DNA from 2 places in the Peribacillus sp. NPDC056705 genome. Region 1 is predicted to be linked to the other one. Evidence: predicted binding sites of a transcription regulator. Region 1 holds the regulator's gene; the other holds the start of a gene.
What was found. Region 1 encodes NrdR, which represses ribonucleotide reductase genes. Its sites were predicted from a motif close to AACACNATATATNGTGTT; they were not measured.
Positions count from the first base shown of each region.

Region 2: a site for NrdR is predicted at 8,693-8,710, ahead of ACFRAK_RS11910 (vitamin B12-dependent ribonucleotide reductase). Genes of this name have one in related genera too.

Region 1 covers NZ_JBHTYI010000002.1:328,252-339,761, forward strand. Annotated here, with positions in the region: gene polA (DNA polymerase I) at 5-2,629, shown strand; gene mutM (DNA-formamidopyrimidine glycosylase) at 2,649-3,479, shown strand; gene ytaF (sporulation membrane protein YtaF) at 3,559-4,191, shown strand; gene coaE (dephospho-CoA kinase) at 4,215-4,814, shown strand; gene ACFRAK_RS04030 (glyceraldehyde-3-phosphate dehydrogenase) at 4,975-6,012, shown strand; gene speD (adenosylmethionine decarboxylase) at 6,370-6,750, shown strand; gene nrdR (transcriptional regulator NrdR) at 7,019-7,480, shown strand; gene ACFRAK_RS04045 (replication initiation and membrane attachment family protein) at 7,545-8,957, shown strand; gene dnaI (primosomal protein DnaI) at 8,944-9,882, shown strand; gene ytxC (sporulation protein YtxC) at 10,003-10,863, shown strand; gene thrS (threonine--tRNA ligase) at 11,253-11,510, shown strand, end outside.
Region 2 covers NZ_JBHTYI010000007.1:132,043-143,552, forward strand. Annotated here, with positions in the region: gene ACFRAK_RS11875 (YqhG family protein) at 1-607, opposite strand, end outside; gene ACFRAK_RS11880 (DEAD/DEAH box helicase) at 585-2,273, opposite strand; glycine riboswitch at 2,647-2,734, shown strand; glycine riboswitch at 2,738-2,821, shown strand; gene gcvT (glycine cleavage system aminomethyltransferase GcvT) at 2,963-4,069, shown strand; gene gcvPA (aminomethyl-transferring glycine dehydrogenase subunit GcvPA) at 4,087-5,433, shown strand; gene gcvPB (aminomethyl-transferring glycine dehydrogenase subunit GcvPB) at 5,426-6,883, shown strand; gene ACFRAK_RS11900 (rhodanese-like domain-containing protein) at 7,046-7,429, opposite strand; gene ACFRAK_RS11905 (lipoate--protein ligase family protein) at 7,633-8,469, shown strand; gene ACFRAK_RS11910 (vitamin B12-dependent ribonucleotide reductase) at 8,861-11,431, shown strand.

The sequences.
Region 1 (11,510 bases):
GGATTTGGATAAAAAGTTAGTACTTATAGATGGAAACAGCATTGCATACCGTGCGTTTTTTGCGCTTCCGCTCTTGAATAATGATAAGGGGGTCCATACGAATTCCGTGTACGGATTCACCATGATGCTCAATCGCATTCTTGAAGAAGAAAAGCCAACGCACATACTTGTGGCATTCGATGCGGGTAAAACGACATTCAGACATGCATCATTTAAAGAATATAAGGGCGGGCGCCAAAAAACGCCTCCGGAACTATCGGAGCAATTCCCTTTCATTCGCGAACTGCTTGATTGTTTTCAAATAAAAAGGTATGAACTGGAGAACTACGAAGCCGATGATATTATCGGTACGCTGTCTTTACAAGCGGAAAAAGATGGTTTTGAAGTGAAGGTCATTTCAGGTGATAAGGATTTAACACAATTATCCTCCCCTAGTACGACGGTTTCCATCACGAAAAAGGGGATTACTGAAATTGAGGAATACACTCCAAAGCATATACATGAAAAATACGGCCTATCCCCTTTGCAAATCATTGATTTAAAAGGGTTGATGGGCGATGCTTCCGACAATATTCCCGGTATTCCGGGTGTAGGTGAAAAGACTGCCCTTAAATTATTGCATCAATTCGAAACGGTTGAAAACCTTCTGCAGTCGATTGATGAGGTAAGCGGACAAAAATTGAAAGAGAAAATAGAAGAACATAGAGACCTGGCCCTATTGAGCAAAGAGCTGGCTACGATAACGAGGGAAGCGCCGCTTGAAGTTTCCGTAAACGAGACCGAGTACACTGGCATGGATCAGGATCGAGTCATCTCATTCTATAAGGAGCTTGGGTTTTCGACTTTGCTCGATAAATTGGATGTAACGGAAAGTGCACCGCTTGAACAGGAGAAGATAGAAGTGCACACGTCCGAAATGACAGAAGCAATGTTTGCGGATGAAAGTGCCTTATATGTTGAGATTTTAGAAGATAATTATCATCATGCCGAAATTAGGGGAATCGCCATCAGTAATGAACAAGGTAATTTTTACTTCAATGGGGATGATGCTCTGAGTTCCGGGGCATTTAAATCCTGGGCGGAGGATGAAACAAAAAAGAAAACGGTTTTCGATGCGAAGCGTACGGTTGTGGCACTGCGTCATCGGGGAGTCCAAATAAAAGGCATCGATTTTGATGTATTTTTGGCATCCTATATCCTGAATCCCGCAGAGTCAGTGGACGAAGTGGCTGAAATCACGAAAACTCAAGGTACGACCCGTCTTGAAACAGATGATGTTTTTTATGGAAAAGGTGCAAAACGCAAAATACCTGAGGAAGCGGAATTGAGGGAGCATATCGCCAGAAAATCGAAGGCGATCCTTTCTCTGAAAGAACCGATGATCGATAAGCTGCAAGAGTTCGAGCAATTTCACCTGTTTACGGAACTGGAGCTGCCACTGTCGATCATTCTGGCCAATATGGAATGGCAGGGAATCAAGGTGGATATAGGCAGATTGAAAAACATGGGACAGGAGTTAGCCGTTCGCTTAAGAAACATCGAAGCCCGAATTTTTGATTTGGCTGGAGAGGCGTTCAATATCAATTCACCTAAACAGCTCGGGGCCATCCTGTTTGAAAAGTTGGAGCTTCCAGTCATGAAGAAAACCAAAACTGGTTATTCGACTTCAGCCGATGTGCTGGAAAAACTGGAGAGCAAGCATGATATCGTTAAGGAGATATTGCTATATCGCCAGCTTGGTAAGTTGCAATCAACTTATATTGAAGGGTTGCTTAAAGTGGTCAATGGCAAAACGGACAAGGTGCACACCCGGTTCAACCAAGCATTGACCCAGACCGGCCGGTTAAGTTCTACAGATCCCAATCTGCAGAATATCCCGATCAGACTGGAAGAAGGCAGGAAAATCAGGCAGGCCTTCATTCCTTCCGAAAAGGATTGGATCATTTTTGCTGCCGATTACTCACAGATCGAGTTACGCGTCCTGGCGCATATCGCCAATGACAGCGGATTGGTGGAAGCATTCCAGGCCGGGATGGACATCCATACAAGGACAGCCATGGATGTATTCCACGTACCGGCAGACCAAGTCACGGCGAACATGAGGCGCCATGCCAAAGCGGTCAACTTCGGAATCGTTTATGGTATAAGTGACTACGGGCTATCGCAAAGTCTCGGCATCACGAGAAAAGAAGCGGGAGAGTTCATCGAGAAGTATTTAAGAAGCTTTCCTGGTGTTCAGGAATATATGGAAGAAAGCATACATGAGGCCCGTCAAAAAGGATATAGCACGACTCTGATGCAAAGAAGGCGCTATATACCTGAGATAACAAGCAGGAATTTCAACATCAGGAGCTTTGCCGAACGGACAGCGATGAATACGCCGATTCAAGGCAGTGCCGCGGATATCATCAAGCTAGCCATGATAAACATGAGTAAGCGCCTGAAACGGGAAGGTCTTAAAACGAGAATGCTTCTGCAGGTGCATGATGAATTGATTTTTGAAACGCCTCCCGAGGAACTCGAAATCCTTAAAGTGATCGTTCCGGAGGAAATGGAAAATGCCATTGAACTGAACGTGCCCCTTAAAGTGGATTATGCTTTTGGGCCAACATGGTTTGATGCCAAATAATAAAAGATAGGTGATTGCAATGCCAGAACTTCCAGAAGTGGAAACAGTCAGAAGAACGTTAGAGCAGCTCGTGCTCGGAAAAGAAATCAAGGAAGTGTCAGTCTTCTGGCCAAAGATCATAAAAGCGCCTGAACCTGTCGAACAGTTTCAGGATGCTTTAAGGGGACAGACGATTACGGGAATAGGTCGTCGGGGCAAGTTCCTCATTTTCACCTTGGATGATTATTCATTGGTTTCGCATTTAAGAATGGAAGGGAAATACGGCGTGCATCCAAAAGAAGAGCCGTATGATAAGCATACCCATGTGATCTTCACTTTCACGGATGGCAGTGAACTCAGGTACAGGGATGTCCGGAAATTCGGAACGATGCATCTATTTGCCAAAGGGGAAGAACTCGAGCGGCTGCCACTGTTGCATTTAGGGCCTGAACCGTTGTCTGAAGATTTTACTGTCGAGGGGCTAAGTGGCAAGTTGGCAAGAACCAACAGGAAAATCAAGCCCGTTCTCCTTGATCAAACGGTTGTCGTCGGGATTGGGAATATATATGTAGACGAGTCGTTATTCCGTTCCGGTATCCATCCGGAGAGAATCGCTTCTTCACTCTCGTTGCAGGAAATCAAAACGTTGCATGCAGAAATCATCGCGACGTTAGGTGAAGCTGTGGAAAAAGGCGGGAGTACGATTCGATCATACATTAATTCCCAAGGGCAAATCGGCATGTTTCAGTTGGAACTTAATGTTTATGGACGAAAAGGCGAGAACTGCAAAACATGCGGCACGCCACTTGAAAAACTGGTCGTTGCAGGACGCGGCACACATATTTGCCCGTCATGCCAGCCGTTAAAATAGGTAATGTTTTTTCAAACACATCGGATGGGCTCCATCCATATACTAGGGTAGCAACGAGTAGGGAAGGAGTATTATTCCGATGTGGCTACAAATTATTTTTCTCGCTTTTGCAGTTAGTATTGACGGATTTGGCGTAGGTATGACATTCGGTATGCGGAAGATGAAAATCCCCTTAAGGTCAATAGCGGTCATCTCGTTTTGTTCTGCCTTGAGTTTAGGTATTGCGATGGTCATCGGACAATTCATCAGTCAGCTCATATCGGTCGGGGCGGCTGAAAAAACGGGTGGCATCATCCTCATTTTCCTTGGTGCCTGGATGGTATACCAGTATTTTAAGCCTGAAAAAGATTTGAAAGATGATAGATATCATGAAAAGATCATCTTTAATTTTGAAATTAAATCACTTGGGGTAGTCATTAATATTTTACAAAAACCATTGAATGCCGATTTTGATAAATCAGGTACGATTACGGGTGTTGAAGCGCTTGTTCTGGGATTTGCACTTTCGCTGGATGCGTTCGGGGCCGGAGTTGGCGCGGCTATGATCGGCATTTCACCGATTATCCTTGCAGGGTGCATCGCTGTTATGAGTTCAATTTTCATTTGGAGCGGGCTTCAAAGCGGGAAATTGCTTTCAAATAATAAAGTTGTCCAGCGATTGACCTTTCTACCAGGTGTACTGTTGATTATCATCGGTATATTCAAGTTATGATACATGGTTAAAAGGGGGAGCTTATGGGACAAATCATTGGAATCACGGGGGGCATCGCCAGTGGGAAAAGCACCGTCAGCCTTTATTTACAGGAACTCGGATTCACGATTGTCGATGCAGATCTGGCTTCCCGTGCCGTCGTTGAGCCGGGTGAAGAAGCCTATCATCAAGTTGTGAAGGCATTTGGTGAAGATATCTTATTGCCGGATGGGAATATAGATCGCGTAAAGCTCGGGTCGATCATATTTAATGATCAGGAAAAGAGATTGCTATTGAATGGCATCGTGCATCCAGCCGTCAGGAAATGGATGCGCCTCAAAACGGAAGAGGCACTATCATCAGGGGAAGAAACGGTGTTCATGGATATTCCGCTCCTATTCGAAAGTAAGCTGACATTCATGGTGGAAAAGACGCTTTTGATCTATGTGGATGAGCAAGTTCAATTGCAGCGATTAATGAACAGGAATGGTCTTTCGGAGACGGAGGCACTAGCCAGGATCAATTCGCAAATGCCTTTGGCCGATAAAAAGGCTTTAGCGGATGCCATTGTCGACAATAATGGGGACATTAATGAAACCAAGAGGCAAGTGAAGTCCATACTTCGCGATTGGCATGTCATATAATTATGATAAAAAAGAAGAAACCACCCGGTTTCTTCTTTTTGTGTTGAAAAAATAAACACAATCCGCATTTTTATTAGCACAATTCCTTTGAATTATGTTATACTAATTACATGTGGAAGGTAATAAGTATAACACTAATATTTTCTGGAGGGTCCGAACAATGAATTCAAGAATAGCGATTAACGGGTTTGGGAGAATTGGAAGAATGGTTTTCCGAAAGGCCATATTAGATGAGGGTTTGGACATTGTTGCCATTAATGCAAGCTATCCAGCTGAAACTTTAGCACACTTACTAAAATATGATACGATACATGGTAAATTCGACGGTATCATTATAGCGGAAGATGATTCACTAGTAGTGAATGGCCGCCGGGTAAAATTAATAAATAACCGCGATCCAAAGCTATTGCCTTGGAAAGAGTTGGACATAGATATTGTAATTGAAGCTACGGGCAAATTCAATGATCGTTCTAAAGCGGCTCTTCATTTAGATGCAGGAGCAAAAAGAGTTATTTTATCAGCGCCGGGTAAAAATGAAGACGTTACCATTGTAATGGGTGTAAATGAGGAAGTGCTGGAAATTGACAAGCATTTCGTCATATCCAATGCTTCTTGTACAACCAACTGTCTTGGACCGGTTGCAAAAGTGCTTGATGAAAAATTCGGCATAAACAACGGTTTAATGACGACGATACATTCTTATACAAATGATCAAAATAATATCGATAACCCGCATAAAGACTTAAGACGTGCCCGTGCCGCTGCGGAAAGCATGATTCCTACGACTACAGGAGCTGCAAAAGCCATCTCGCTAGTGTTGCCGCAATTAAAAGGCAAGCTTCATGGAATGGCGATTCGCGTACCGACACCTAACGTATCTCTAGTCGATCTTGTTGTGGATTTAAACCGTGATGTCACGATTGATGAAGTGAACCAAGCCTTCATCGATGCTTCAGAAAATGAACTCAAAGGAATTATGGAATTCACGATGGAACCTTTAGTTTCCAGTGATTTCAAAACGAATCCTCACTCTGCAATCATCGATGGTTTGACGACAATGATGATTGGGGACAGGAAAGTGAAAGTCCTTGCATGGTATGATAATGAGTGGGGTTACTCCAACCGGGTAGTGGACCTTGTGAAATTGGTGGGATCCGAGTTGAAAAAAACTTCCCAAGTCGAACTATCAGTAAAATAAAGAAAAGAAATCGAGCCTGCTAAAATTTTTTAGCGGGCTATTTTTAATGCAGTGACCCATCAATTCCTGGCTATTTTAAGGCGCTGAATAAATCCGGAAAACAGAATTTCCCTTACATTGGAACCTTCGCTATAGCCCTATTGCATATAAAGTTATCTTTCCAAAATTTTAATTTGGAGTTGCAAAAAAAATTCAAACAATATATACTATGAATCGTGAACTTCTTCAAAAGCGGTTTGCATGATGGCTACTTAAAGGGTTAGGACCTCTTTGGACTAACTTTCCCCCGTGGTAGTTATCAGAACTTATTTTTAAATCATGGTAAGGGGGAAGCTTAATATGGAAACAGCTTACACTATGGAAACAATGGGCAGACATGTCATTTCTGAACTTTGGGGTTGTGACTTTGAAAAACTGAACAATATCGATTTAATTGAAAAGATTTTTGTTGATGCTGCTTTGAAATCAGGTGCAGAGGTACGAGAAGTTGCCTTTCACAAATTTGCTCCACAAGGAGTCAGCGGGGTTGTCATCATTTCTGAATCACACTTAACGATTCACAGTTTTCCAGAACACGGCTATGCGAGCATCGATGTCTATACATGCGGTAACTTGGATCCGAATATTGCGGCAGATTATATTGCAGAAGCTTTGAATGCGCAAACACGTGAAAACATAGAATTACCACGTGGTTTAGGTCCTGTACAAATGAAAAAAGCCAATATAAGTGCCCTATAAAAAACACGTATACACAGAGATGCCATGGGTGCATCTCTTTTTTAATGCAATGAATCGGCAGCCTGCTTCACATTATAGCTATGGATTGCCTTATAGCACAAGACCTTGACAAAGGTGCTCCAAGGGCGGAACAAAAGTGCCTGCTGCTGGAAGTTACACTTTTTACTTGTACTGGCCGTTCCTTTTAATATAAGATTAAGATAGAGAAGTAAATCCTTGGGGAACATTTAGATAGGGGAGTCCTACATAAAATACGGAGCTGATAATGATGAAATGCCCATCATGTCAATATAACGGAACAAGAGTGCTCGATTCCAGGCCAGTCGATGAAAGTAAATCGATTCGACGACGCCGTGAATGCGAGGCATGTGGTTTTCGATTCACGACATTTGAAAAGGTGGAGGAAACACCGCTTATTGTAGTGAAAAAGGGCGGGACACGGGAAGAGTTCAGTCGTGATAAAATCCTGCGTGGCTTAATCAGGGCTTGCGAAAAACGCCCGGTTCCCTTGAAGGAACTAGAGCAAATTACCAGTTATGTAGAAAAAGAACTGCGCAACCAGGGCATATCGGAAGTGAAAAGCGACAATGTCGGCGAAATGGTAATGGACAAGCTGGCGGAAGTCGATGAGGTTGCCTATGTAAGGTTCGCATCCGTCTATCGACAATTTAAAGATATCAATGTCTTTATCGATGAATTGAAAGATTTAATAAATAAAGAAAGAAAGTAGAGCTGAAGATTCACTTTGGCTCTTTTTTCACTACATCTTTTGAAAGGTTTGAATGGAGATGTCAATGCATTGGCAAGAATTGCTCCCAGCGGATTCATATTTGGTCTCATCTGCGGGGCTGCTTCATGATTATGATCGGAAAATACTTACCCGACTATATCAACCTCTTATTGGACCTATTTGCATTAGCCTATATATGACGTTATGGAGTGAGCTGGAGGAAAACAGGCTATGGTCGGAAATCTCCTCACATTATCAATTAATGAATACCATCGGCCTTAAGTTAGGTGATATTTACGAAGCACGCCTTTTACTTGAAGGAATTGGTCTGTTGAATGTATATAAGAAATCGAAAAATGAAACGAAGGAATTCATCTATGAGTTAAACCCGCCGCTTTCGCCCCAGCAGTTTTTCACGGATGGAATGCTGAATATTTACTTATACAAAAAAATCGGCAAAGCGCAATTCAACCGGTTAAAGAGATTCTTTTGTGATGATCATATCTTAACCGATCAATATGAAGGTGTGACTAAATCTTTTGCGGAAGTATTCTCATCAGATCATCTGGACTCTTTATATGTAACCGATGAAGCGAAAAACGAATGGAAACCGATGCCTGAGCAGCAATTCATCGATCGGACGGAAGGCGTCGAGCCATCGGGGTTTGACGACTTATTTGATTTTGACCTTTTATTTGCCGGGATGAAATCCTCGATCGTACCGAAAAAGGCCTTTACTCCGAAAATAAAAAGTACGATTGCCAAACTTGCTTTTTTATATGGCATTGATCCGCTGGAAATGCAAAAACTAGTAATGGATGCCGTTTCATTGGATGATGAGATCGATGAGGAAGTGCTCAGAAAGGCGGCAAGGGACTGGTATCAGATCGAACGGCAGGCAGATATGCCTTCCCTAGTCAATCGGGTGCAGCCGATTCGTGAACGGACACAAAAAGAAGAACCGAAAACACAGGAACAAGAGTTAATCCGTCATTTGGAGACGATTTCCCCGAGGGAGCGGCTGATGCAATTGTCTGGCGGTGCAGAGCCATCAAGCGGTGATCTGAAAGTGGTTGAGGGAGTGATGATCAATCAAAAGCTGAATCCGGGTGTCGTCAATGTCTTGATTGAATACGTCATGCTCAAAACGGATATGAAGTTCACGAAGGGCTATGTGGAAAAGCTGGCAGGCCATTGGGCACGACTGAAGGTCTCTACGGTCGTGGAGGCGATGGAACTGGCTAAAAATGAACATAGGAAATATCAGGACTGGGCTCAAGGAAGCAGGAATGCTGCGAAGGGCGGCCGGAAAAAGGCGATACGGGAAGAAGTGGTTCCGGAGTGGCTTGAGAAGAAAGAAGAAGCACAGCAGGAGCAGAATGCAGATCACCCTGAATTGAATGCCCAGAAACGCGAGCTTCAGGAGAAATGGAAGCAGTGGAAAGCAGGAGGTGAAATGAACGATGGAAAAGATTAATAGATCCCTTAATAAATTGGCCAATACAAACCAATTTCAACAGCGTTATGAAAAGCTGAAGCAGGAGATTTTTGAAGACGAACAAGTGCGGTTATTTTTGAATGCCAACAGTTCGACGGTCACGAAGGAAATGATTGATAAAAATTTGGGGAAGCTTTATGAGTTCACTTCACAAAGCAATAAATGTGATAAATGTCCAAGCTTGAATGGCTGCATCAATATGATGCAAGGGTATTATCCCAAATTGGTGGTTCAAGGGAAGGCCCTGAACCTGAATTATGAAATCTGCCCGCGGAAATTGGCAGAGGATGAAAAGCGGAAACGGGAAAAATTGATCCGCAGCCTGTATGTACCGAAGGATATTTTAAAGGCGACCATTGAGGACTTTACCCAAACGGATAATGAAAACAAACGCTTGGGTGTTTTAAGTAAGGCGATGTCGTTCATTATGGAATATGAGCCAGGTAAAATGCAAAAAGGCTTATATATATATGGGAAATTCGGTGTTGGGAAAACGTACTTATTAGGTGCGATTGCCAATGAACTTGCAGAAAGGCAAATTTCCTCCCTTATTGTCTATGTCCCTGACTACTTGCGGGAACTTAAGGGATCGATAGGTGATAATACGGTCAATGAAAAAATTGAGATGGTGAAAACGGCCCCTGTCCTCATGCTGGATGATATTGGGGCGGAGTCCATGACGAGCTGGGGACGCGATGAGGTTTTTGGTCCGATTTTGCAATTTAGGATGCTGGAAAACCTGCCGACGTTTTTCACTTCGAATTTTGACCTGAATGGCCTGGAGAACCACCTAACCTTTTCACAGCGCGGTGAGAAGGAAGAAGTGAAGGCGGCCAGGATAATGGAAAGAATTCAATATTTAGCGGAGCCGGTCAAGCTGGATGGCGTGAATCGGAGAAGGTGAAGGAAAGTGGTCTCTTAATGGAGGTCACTTTTTTCTTTTACAAGGCTCATCCTACTTCTAAACACGTCCCCATCCCCATATACATGAACAAAGAGGCAAGGGGGAAGGGGGGATGTCGTAGTGCAAATTTCGTTTCAAAACGATTCAGAGGCAATGAAATTACTGAATTTCGTTTCTGTCCATCCACTGGGGGCAGAATTTCAAGCATACATTCGATTTCTTCCGCAACAAGGCATGCATATGGATATGACGAAGTCTTCAGGTGATAAATGGCTAATTCTGCTTCGTGATGCATTTCATTCTTTTTTATTGGAAGAAAAGACGATTCCTGTTCTGGAGCAAATAATAGTCGGTAAATTTTTTTATAGGGAACGGGAAGAAATTGAAGCCATCATTGAAATTGCATCATCGATCATCGAGGCGGAAAGAGCCAGGGATCAAGATGGAGCATTCAGTACGGAGAAACGATCGATTGAGGAAGGACTTCAAAGCATCTTGGCTGGAAAGGTATCTTTTTCATTCGATTCTTTTACGACCTTCCGTTTAAAATCATTTCAGCACACTTTGGAAAAGTATGTCGTTAAGGCGATTGATGAATACAAGCTGGAGCAGGACTATCAAAATTTCATTGCCACGCTCCGTGATTGCCTGCATGGACAGGAGTCGAAATTAAGAAAGCTCCACCTGGTCAACCGGGATGGTTTTCATTTCTATGATCAGAAATTCAGCAAGCTCGACCGTCCAAAAATCAATAGTATGATCGACAGGAGGCTTCTTGCCAAAAGTTCACTTTTTCTCGATACGGTGATACTTGCCCCGCTTTTATCGATTGCTCCTGAAAACTTGTGCATCTATACCGATGATAAGGAAGAAGGGCTGATCCAGACCATTTCAAGGATTTTCGAAGAACGGGCGACCATCTTGCCACTTTCGTCATTTTCGATGCATTTGAATGATCTTTCGTGGAAAAAAGAAAATTAACCTTGATTTTCACCGTATAACAAATTATAATTTCCTACATACTATTAAAAAACTAAAAGTTATGATGAGGACAAGGGTATTCTAGTCGCCGATTATCAGAGAGGGGAGCCAACAGGCTGTAAGCTTCCTATTCGCATGGAACACTTACCACCTTTAAACTTCGGCTCGGAAAGCAGGCATTCTGCGAATATGAGCTGACGGGAAGCTGCCGTTACCAAGTTACAAGTGCCATTTTGCCGTGAAAAGCAAGCTGGAACGAGGGTGGAACCGCGGGTTGATGATATTTATTACTAAGCTCGTCCCTGTTTTATACAGGGGCGGGCTTTTTTGTGTTGTAATGGAATCAAAAACCTGTAATTTGTCCGAACAATAAGAAGGAGTGAAACTGAATGTCAGAATTACTGAAAATATCTTTTCCTGACGGAGCGGTTAAGGAGTTTGCCAAAGGCACAACAACTGAAGACATCGCTGCATCCATCAGTCCTGGTTTAAGGAAAAAATCCATTGCCGGAAAATTCAATGGTGAATTATATGATTTGAAACGTCCGATTGAACAAGATGGTACAATCGAAATCGTCACACAGGACGCAGCGGATGCTCTTGAAGTATTGCGTCACAGTACAGCACACTTGATGGCACAAGCGATC
Region 2 (11,510 bases), on a different contig from region 1:
AATGGTCATCATCCTCGAAACTGGTCCTGATGTATGTATCCAGTCTTGCCAATCCACTCTTGGGCATGATTAAAGGTGAAAGCGTAAAGGAGTAATCCGGTATTTTTGGGGTGACCTTTACAGGTAAAACCCGATGGTGAAACCCTTCCATGATTTCACCCGAGATTAAATTCAATCCGATCGACATGAAAGTATCTTTTTTACGGTCGCATTGATAGGATATTTTCACATTCAGGGTCAGCCAAGGAAACAAAGGATTATTTCCGCCGCCCTTTGGTGGAGGAGCATCCTCAAAAAGTCTAGTATACCCTGCCAGCTTTTTGGTTGATTGAATAATCTGATGTAGGCGTGGGGAGCCAAAATGAATCATTTCTCCCTTTAAATCGGCTGGAGCCTGTTCTGGATCGGTAATGAAAGTCATCTGTGCTGGGTTCGGAACGCCACCTGTTTTTTCTAGATAATGCCAATAAAAGGGTCTATTCATCAATTCTTTATCCATTTCAATCGTCAATTGGACTGTAAGGTGGGCCGGCGCATTATCCAGTATTTCACAATCGTTGGCCTTAAAGTAAGTTTTTAAAAAATCATGAATTTCCCGTTGCTGCATGAACCTCACCTTCCTTCATGGATTGGGCGAATTGGATTAATGATGAAAAATTATCCATCTTGATCTTCATTTCGCCCTCTGTTTTGGACTCGCCGACCACATCGATTAAATATTCTTCAATGTTGTTAATATCCAGTTTGGTTAGAATATCATCCAATTCTCCAATTACTTTTTCAAATAAATTTATTTTTTCGTATAGTAACTTCAGAATATGTTCTTCTACTGTATTTTTCGTGGCAAAGTTATAAATCATTACATCTTCTTCCTGACCAAGGCGGTGAATCCGTCCAATTCTCTGTTCGAGCCTCATGGGGTTCCATGGCAGGTCAAAATTAATCAAGTGATGGCAAAACTGAAGGTTTATCCCTTCCCCGCCAGCTTCTGTTGCAATTAATACCTGTATATTCTTTTGGAATAATTCTCTCATCCAGTCTTTCTTTCCGCGCTTAAAACCGCCTCGGAAAGGAACCGAAGAAATTCCATTCTGCTGAAGGTACCATTGGAGATATAGCTGAGTCGCCCGGTATTCGGTAAAGATAATCACTTTGTCATCAATTTTCTTGATCAGTTCCAAAGCTTTTTCAGCCTTGGAGTTTTGAACTGTTTCATTCACCTTAGAAAATAAATCATCAAGCTTTGCCAAAAAGTCAGGGGAAGGCTGATCATATTTTTCTTTCATATTCTTTAAAGTATAAAAGACCGCCTCTCTGCTGCTGCATGCTTCCCTTTGGAGGGTGAGAGCCGAAAAGGCGCTTCCTTTTGATCCATCCGAAATAGGCTTGAATTTGGAAACAGCATCATACAATGCCTGTTCCGTTGGAGAAAATTCAATGGTGATGGTTTCCACATGCCGTTTTGTCCATTCAATGCCAGTATCGGCCCGCCGGTTTCGAATCATGACAGTATTGACCAGTTCCTTTAGGTGTTCATCTTCAATGATGTTGCGGCCTTTCCCTTTATACTTTTCCGAAAAGAGCGAAGCATTTCCCAAGTGGCCCGGTTTCAATAACGAAACGAGGTGAAAAATCTCCTCGACTTTATTTTGAATCGGAGTGGCTGTCAGGAGTAAACAAAATTTCTTTTTCAGATTTTGGACGAATTCATAGTTCTTCGTCTTATTATTTTTAAGTTTATGAGCCTCATCAATAATGATGAAGTCATATTCCTGAGTGAAAATGATATCTCGATGTGGAGCGCGTTTCGCTGTATCGATGGATGAAATGACTACATCACAGGATTCCCAAACATAACTTTTTCTCTGAACGACTGCAGGTATATGAAACTTGGTATTCAATTCAAAAGCCCATTGTGTGACAAGGGAGGCTGGAACAAGGATCAATACTTTTTTTACAAGGCCCCTAATCATATACTCTTTTAGGATCAAGCCTGCTTCAATTGTTTTTCCGAGCCCCACCTCATCAGCTAAAATGGCCTTTCCATTCATCTTTTCCACCACTTGCTTCGCTGCTTCCAATTGATGGGGAAGCGGGGTTAACTGCGGAAGGTGCTTGGGCGCCTGTAAACCTTCAAAATCAGGGATGATAAGATTTTCCTCCATTTGAACCGCCAACTTATAAAGCTCCCAATTTCCCCATGGACCGTCATTTTCCATTTTTTGCAGAAGCTCGTCATTCCATTCAGAATTGAAGGATATATTGATTTTCATAGAAATAACTCCCTCTTAAATCATAATTTCCTTAATAAAGGGTCAAAACCCGAACATTTCGTATGTGAAGTAAGAAAAATATTTCTCTTCAAAAGATATTGCAGAGATAAGTTTCTTAGGGTAGGATATAAGTATATTTAGAAAATTCAATTTCCAAACGCTACAAAGAATCTTTGTACATCTATTTTGCAGTTCGCGTTTTCTTAGTATGGGCTATAGGCTCTTAATTTATCCAAGATTACTGAAGGAGACACTCAAACGGTTTCTGAAGTTTTAGGAGAATTGGCAGAGAATGCATTCCATGATGCTCAAAGGTTTTACCGATGCTTGGGGCTATTTCGCTTCCTTTCATTGGCGAAACATTCATATGCGGGTGAAGATAAGGGGAGAGACTACGGATGTAGCGCCGAAGGAGCAAACTTAGCAGTGAATCTCTCAGGCAAAAGAACTCTTATTGGACGCAACTCTGGAGAGCGCCGCCCGTTTTGGGACGGCCACCAAAGGGGAAAACCTATTACATAGGTAAACTTTCAGGTTTCAGGACAGAGAAAAAGCTCAAATGGGCTTTCTCTGTCCTTTTTTGTGCTTTTTTCACATCATGAATCAGGATATACCTGATGCGAAATGACAAGAAGCTTTTGATAATGAAGCCAATCAATTTTTTAAAAAAATCTGAAGGGGGTCATTTTTTGACCAATTTAAAAAGAACACCACTATTTGAGGTTTATCGTGAATACGGAGGTAAAACGATCGATTTTGGCGGCTGGGAACTTCCTGTCCAATTTTCGGGTATTAAGGACGAACATGAAGCCGTACGTACAAAAGCGGGGTTATTCGATGTTTCCCATATGGGGGAAGTCGATGTTAAGGGTCCTGGAAGCCTTTCCTTTTTACAGAAGATGCTGACTAATGATATATCAAAGCTGCAGCAGGGCGGTGCCCAATATACCGCCATGTGTTATGAAAACGGAGGCACGGTTGATGATCTTATCGTGTATAAAAGGGCAGAGGACGACTATCTGCTTGTGGTCAATGCAGCGAATACAGAAAAAGATTTCAATTGGCTTCAAGCTAATTTAACGGAAGATGTCCAAATTACGAATGTATCGAGTGACTATACACAGCTGGCACTTCAAGGACCATCTGCAGAAAAGATATTACAAAAACTATCGGGAAATACTGACTTAAGTGAAATTGGATTTTTCAAGTTCAAGGAAAATGTCCTGATTAACGGTATCTCCACGTTGGTATCCCGTACTGGATACACTGGTGAAGATGGTTTTGAGATATATAGTGACAGTGAAAATGGTCCTGCCCTTTGGAAGGCGATTATGGAAGCCGGAAAGGAAGAGGGGGTTCAGCCGATTGGTTTAGGTGCTCGTGATACCCTGCGTTTTGAAGCGAAGCTGCCGCTGTATGGGCAGGAGCTTTCAGCGGACATCACCCCGATAGAAGCCGGTATTGGTTTTGCAGTGAAAGTGGATAAGGAAGTGGATTTTTTCGGGAAAGCCGTTCTTGCTGAGCAAAAGGAGAATGGAGCTCCCCGCAAGCTTGTGGGAATTGAAATGATTGACCGTGGCATTCCGCGTCATGGGTATAAGATCTACAGCGGTGATAAAGTCATTGGTGAGGTCACGACCGGTACCCAATCACCCACATTGAAGAAAAACGTGGGATTGGTAATTATCGATAAGGAATTTTCGGTACTGGATGCGGAAGTCGAAGTGGAAATCCGTTCCAAGCGTTTGAAAGCCGTTATCATACAAACACCTTTTTATAAAAAACCACGTAAATAGAGGGGAATGGTCATTAGATGAAACATCGTTATTTACCCATGACAGAGCAAGATAAACAAGAAATGCTGGAAGTGATAGGGGTATCTTCTGCTCAAGAACTTTTCAATGATATCCCTGAAAGCGTTCGTTTTCAAGGAGAATACTATATTAAGCCTGCTAAATCGGAACCTGCATTAATGAAAGAATTATCAAGGCTAGCTGCCAAGAATGCGGACCTTAAAAACTATGCTTCCTTCCTTGGTGCGGGTGTCTATGATCATTACGCACCGGTCATCGTCGATCATGTTTTATCCCGTTCTGAGTTTTATACGGCTTATACACCGTATCAGCCAGAAATTTCACAGGGTGAGCTTCAGGCGATCTTCGAATATCAAACGATGATATGCGAATTGACGGGAATGGATGTAGCTAACTCCTCCATGTATGATGGCGGGACGGCGCTAGCCGAAGCAGCCATGCTTGCTTCAGGCCAGACGCGGCGCAAGAAGATTCTCATTTCAGGAACCGTTCATCCTGAATCAAGGGAAGTTGTGAAGACATATGCGAAAGGGCAACGGGTGGAAGTGGTCGAAATTCCTTATAAAGACGGTGTGACGGATTTAGCTGCTTTAAGGGAATTGGCGAATGATGACATTGCAGGAGTGATCGTGCAATATCCGAACTTTTTTGGCCGCATCGAGCCATTGAAAGAAATGGAGGAAATCATTCATGGTGTCAAGTCCATGTTTATCGTTTCCAGTAACCCGCTTGCATTGGGAGCTTTGACATCCCCTGGAGCACTCGGTGCAGATATCGTAACGGGGGATGCCCAGCCATTCGGCATTCCAGCGGCATTTGGGGGACCTCATTGTGGCTATTTTGCCGTTACTAATAAACTTGTTCGGAAAGTTCCGGGCCGACTCGTCGGTCAAACGGTGGATGAAAATGGTAAAAGGGGGTTTGTACTGACCCTTCAAGCTCGTGAACAGCACATCCGCCGTGACAAAGCCACATCCAACATTTGTTCCAATCAAGCTTTGAATGCCTTGGCAGCTTCTGTCGCAATGACCGCGCTTGGGAAAAAGGGTGTCAAAGAAATGGCTGTGCAAAATATTCAAAAAGCGCATTATGCGAAAAAAACAATTATGGCAAAAGGGGTGGAAGTGATATTCGACGGTCCTTCATTTAATGAATTTGTCATTAAACTGCCTGCTTCGTTTTCAGAAATCAATAAAAACCTTTTTGAAAAAGGGATGATCGGCGGCTTCGATTTAGGGACGGTTTATCCTGAGCTGAAAGATCATATGCTGGTCGCGGTAACTGAACTTAGAACTAAAGAAGAAATTGATGCACTTGCGCAGGAATTGGGGGATCAACATGAATAATCAAGATCAATCACTCATTTTTGAAATCAGTACTTCCGGCCGAATCGGATACAGTCTGCCAGAAATGGATGTTGCAACTATTTCGCTCGAAGAAATCCTTCCTGCCGACTACATCCGTGAAGAAGAGGCAGAACTTCCTGAGGTGTCCGAACTTGATATCATGCGTCATTATACAGCACTTTCCAAGCGGAATCATGGGGTGGATTCGGGTTTTTATCCGCTGGGTTCATGCACGATGAAATATAATCCGAAAATAAATGAAAATGTGGCGCGCTTCAACGGTTTTGCCCATATCCATCCATATCAGGATCCGGCTACTGTTCAGGGAGCATTGGGACTATTATTTGATTTGCAGGAACACTTAACGGAAATCACCGGGATGGACCAAGTGACATTACAGCCTGCAGCAGGTGCTCACGGTGAATGGACTGGATTGATGATGATTCGCGCTTTTCACGAAGCGAATGGCGATACAGAACGGACTAAAGTGATTGTACCTGATTCTGCACACGGTACGAATCCTGCCTCTGCAACTGTTGCCGGGCTTGAAACGATTACAGTGAAGTCGGATGAAAATGGGTTAGTCGACCTTGAGGATTTAAAGCGTGTTGTCGGACCGGATACCGCGGCCTTGATGCTGACGAACCCCAATACATTGGGATTGTTTGAAGAAAATATTTTGGAAATGGCCCAACTTGTCCATGACGCAGGTGGGAAGCTTTATTATGATGGAGCCAACCTGAATGCAGTTCTATCAAAAGCACGACCGGGTGATATGGGCTTTGATGTGGTTCACTTAAATCTCCATAAAACATTCACAGGCCCGCATGGCGGCGGCGGCCCGGGTTCTGGTCCTGTAGGGGTGAAGTCGGACTTGATTCCTTACTTGCCTAAACCGCTTGTGGTCAAACAAGGTGAGCAATTCGTTCTTGATTATGATCGTCCGCAATCCATCGGCAGGGTAAAACCTTATTATGGTAATTTCGGGATAAACGTGAGGGCATATACGTATATTCGGTCAATGGGGCCTGATGGTCTTAAAGCCGTCACCGAGAATGCGGTCATCAATGCCAATTATATGATGCGTAGGTTGGAACCATTTTTTGACTTACCATATAATCGTCATTGTAAGCATGAATTCGTATTAAGCGGACGCCGTCAAAAGAAATTAGGGGTAAGGACTCTCGATATAGCCAAAAGATTGCTGGATTTCGGTTATCATCCTCCGACCATTTACTTCCCGTTGAACGTAGAAGAAGGAATGATGATAGAACCGACTGAAACCGAGTCGAAAGAAACGCTGGATGCGTTCATCGATGCGATGATCCAGATTGCCAAGGAAGCGGAAGAAACCCCGGAAATCGTTCAGGAAGCTCCGCATACAACCGTTATAAAGCGGCTTGACGAAACTCTTGCTGCAAGAAAACCTGTTCTGCGTTATCAAGCATAGACTGATAGCTTGCACGAAAAAAAATCCCTGCCCTGCCGGCGGGGATTTTTTCATGTTTATGTAAGAGTTCATTAAAGTTCAACAGTTAACTTTCATTCCCTAAAGCCCGTATGATGCACAAGAAGTCTTTTTAATTTAAAAGAGCCCATGCGGATATGGGTCTTATTTCTTTGCTTTGATTTTCCCGGTCCACATCTTGAAACCGCCCTTTAGGTGAAAAAGTTCCCTGTAGCCCTTTTTGTATAGCATGGCTGCAGCTCTTCCGCTGATGATTTCGCTCTGAGCGTACAAATATACAGGCTTGTCCGGCCTAATTTCGACCAAGCGGGTTTTCATTTGAGTCATAGGGATGTTTCTTGCGCCTAAGATATGACCATTATCGAAATCATTCGGTTCCCGCACATCGATTAGCTGCACTTTTCTGTAGTTAGCGATAAATTCGTCCTGTGTTAATGTTTTAACGATTTTACGCTGGCGGTACCAATTAAAAAGTGAATACGCAATAACCACTCCCAAGATGATGAGCAGTGTATATAATATTTCCAAACATAAAAACTCCCTTCTACCTTAACGAATACAGACAATCCTTATTATATAATTGCTTTACCCAATAATCAAAAAGAATTTTCATCAAATTCTTCATCGACTTGATAGCACGTTCTTTTTTAGAGTGTTAAAGTCTGTTAAACTACTACATGTGAGTTTTTTGTGGGGGATTGAAAAACAGTCTATTGAAACGAGGGGTAAGGATGACTAAAGAAAAATGGGGTTTTATAGATTCGGGGTATTGTTCACCGGGTTTTAATATGGCTTTGGACGAAGCACTGTTAAACTGGCAAAGCAAAGGTGAAATTCCGCCAATCATACGCTTTTACGGCTGGGATCCAGCAACATTGTCGATTGGTTATTTTCAAAAGGCTGAAGCGGAAATTGATTTGGAAGAGGTCAAAAGGCAGGGCCTTGGTTTTGTTCGCAGGCCAACAGGAGGACGAGCGGTACTGCACGAGCATGAATTGACTTATAGCGTAATCGTTCCAGAATCCTATCCGGGAATGCCAACTACCGTTACTGAAGCATATCGTGTCATTTCTGAAGGAATATTAATGGGGTTCAGGAATCTGGGATTGGATGCTTATTTTGCCGTGCCTCGAACCAATCAGGAAAAAGAGGCTTTAAAATCGCCCAGGTCTTCCGTCTGTTTTGATGCTCCAAGCTGGTATGAACTGGTCGTCGAGGGCAGGAAGGTCGCTGGCAGCGCTCAAACCAGGCAAAAAGGCGTCATCCTTCAGCATGGGTCCATTTTGCTTGATCTTGATGATGATAAGCTTTTTAGCGTATTTAAATTCTCAAATGACAGGGTTAAAGAGAGAATGCAAAAAAACTTAAAAAATAAAGCTGTGGCCATAAATGATATTGCTGGAAGAAAGGTTACCATCCCTGAAGCGAAAGAAGCTTTTGAAAAAGGTTTTGCCGAAGGACTTTCGATCGATTTAGAGCCATACGTCCTAACCGAAAAGCAATTGCAGGAAGTGAATGCCATTGCAGAAAGTAAATATGAAAGCGATGAATGGAATTTCATGAGATAGAAGAAGTGGGATAATAAGAGTGATAAAAGAAAAAAGTTTTTTCAGATTTTTTGACCAAATAAGGTATCCCTTGCAGGGATAAGCCCTAAAAGGGATGGGGAAAAAGCAAGGTCCAAATTAATTGAAATCTGATGAAAAATTATCGTAAATCGACATTTTCCTCCCTTTTGCTAACTATATTAATTGATTTATCGTTTGACAAAATTAAAAGTCATTCAAAACAAACACAATATATAGTAGTTGAAATATTTAATGCGACACTATATATTGATTTTTGAGTTTCGCTATGATAAATTTAGGGTACTTGTTAAGCGAAACGGACATGTAAGGCTACATAAGGATTTTTGCGGCAGCAAGAACGGATCTTGAAACATATAAAGGAGAGGGAATTATGTCGGTTGTAATAAAAGAAGCTTTAAAGGTTGATCTAGAAAGGTTGAATAAGGATATTTCTTTATTTCCCCAGGTTCACCCTGTAACTGCTGATATGAAAATGGCGCATAAGGGAGTGTCCCGTCTAGTCATGCTTGACCGCTATTCTTTTAAGGATACTGAAAAAATCACACTCTCGGCAGGCGATTTCGTCGTGTTGACGATTAAGGAAGATCCGAAATTCCCGGCAAGGGGTCTCGGTTACATCGTTGAAATTGATTGGGAAACCAAAAAAGCCAAGGTATTGGTAGATGAAGAATTCCGTGGCGTATTGGATAATCCGGAAGAAGTGGAGACAGGAATTGTTAACCGTCCGTTGGATATAATCGAAAAGCCGCTTGAAATATACTATGAACAAATTGCGAAACGTAATGCAACGGGCTTGGCATCAGTGGAAACCACGGAAGAAAAAAGAACGGAATGGTTCAATAAATTCTATGAAGAATTAAAGAACCTTAATTTTGTCCCGGCAGGACGAGTATTATACGGTGCAGGTTCCAATACGGACGTTACTTATTTCAACTGCTATGTAATGCCATTCGTACCGGATTCACGTGAAGGGATCTCAGAACATAGGAAACAAGTGATGGAGATCATGAGCCGCGGCGGCGGAGTGGGTACGAACGGATCGACACTGCGTCCAAGAAACACTCTGGCAAAAGGGGTGAATGGAAAATCCTCGGGTTCAGTATCATGGCTTGACGATATTGCGAAACTGACGCATCTTGTTGAACAGGGCGGCAGCAGACGCGGCGCGCAAATGATCATGCTTGCTGATTGGCATCCTGATATTGCGGAGTTCATCATTTCCAAAATGCAAAATCCAAGGATTCTGCGTTACCTAGTCGAAAACACTAAAGATGAAGCCATCAAGAAATATGCGACGGATAAATTGAAATTCACGCCGCATACGGAACAGGAAACGGCTATGTATCAAGGGATCATCAATTATAAGGAGATTCCTGGCCAAGGTGGGTTCAGTGAGAAAATCATTAGGGATGCAGAAGAAAAGATCCGTACAGGTGGAACGTACAGTGTCCATAATTCGGATTTTCTGACTGGAGCCAATATCTCTATTTGCCTGACTAAGGAATTTATGGAAGCTGCGGAACAAGATGCGGAATACGAATTGCGTTTTCCTGATGTAGAGAGCTATAATGCCGAAGAAATGGCCATTTACAATGAAGAATGGCATAATGTCGGTGATGTTCGTGAATGGGAAAAAATGGGTCATAAAGTCCGTGTTTACCGTAAAATCCAAGCTAAAGAGCTTTGGAACTTAATAAACATTTGTGCGACATATTCTGCTGAACCAGGAATTTTCTTTATCGATAATGCTAATGAAATGACGAATGCCAAAGCATACGGTCAGCAGGTCGTTGCCACGAACCCTTGTGGCGAACAGCCATTGGCCCCGTATTCAGTATGTAACCTTGCGGCAGTCAATTTGGCTGAAATGGCTGATAAAGATAGCAAAACGGTTAATTTCGAGAAACTTAAGCAAACCGTCGAAGTCGGTGTGCGTATGCAGGACAATGTCATTGATGCAACTCCTTATTTCTTGGATGAAAACAAAAAACAGGCACTGGGCGAGCGACGGGTTGGACTTGGTGTAATGGGTCTGCATGACCTGTTGATTTACTGTGAAACGGAATATGGTTCTGAAGAAGGAAATATCCTGGTTGACAAGGTGTTTGAAACGATTGCGACTACTGCTTACAGGGCTTCCGTGGAACTTGCTCAAGAAAAAGGCAGTTTCCCGTTCCTGATCGGGTCAACGGACGAAGAAACCAATGAGCTTAGAACACGTTTCACCCAAACTGGGTTTATGGAAAAAATGCCGGAAGATATCAGGGAAAGTGTTGCTGCACATGGCATCCGTAACTCTCATTTATTGACAGTGGCCCCTACAGGAAGCACAGGAACGATGGTTGGGGTATCAACAGGTCTTGAACCATATTTCTCTTTCACGTATTTCCGCAGCGGCCGTCTGGGTAAATTCATAGAGGTGAAGGCTGACATTGTACAGGAATACTTGGAACGTCATCCGGAAGCCGATACAGAAGAGCTTCCAAAATGGTTCATTTCCGCTATGGAATTGGCACCGGAAGCGCATGCTGATGTTCAATGCATCATTCAGCGCTGGATTGACAGTTCGATCAGTAAGACAGTCAATGCGCCAAAAGGATATACGGTCGAACAAGTTGAAAAAGTATATGAACGTCTATATAAAGGCGGAGCAAAAGGCGGTACTGTATATGTGGACGGAAGCCGTGACAGTCAGGTCCTTACGCTCAAAGCGGAAGAAAACCAAATGGACGAGCAGCTTGAAATGGATGAATTGACAGATGTGGAAGTTAAGAAGAAAGTTGTTTTGGTCGATACGATAAATGAACTGCGTTCGACGAATGTTACAATTGGATCGGAAGTGGGTAACACTTGCCCGGTCTGCCGTAAAGGTGAAGTCCAGGAAATGGGCGGATGCAATACTTGCACGAATTGCGGAGCGCAATTGAAATGCGGGCTATAAGCTGATGAAAGGGAAGTCGTTAAGTATGCTGCAAAGCTATCTTAACGGCTTTTTCAAGTAACAGCCTGTTCAGTTACAT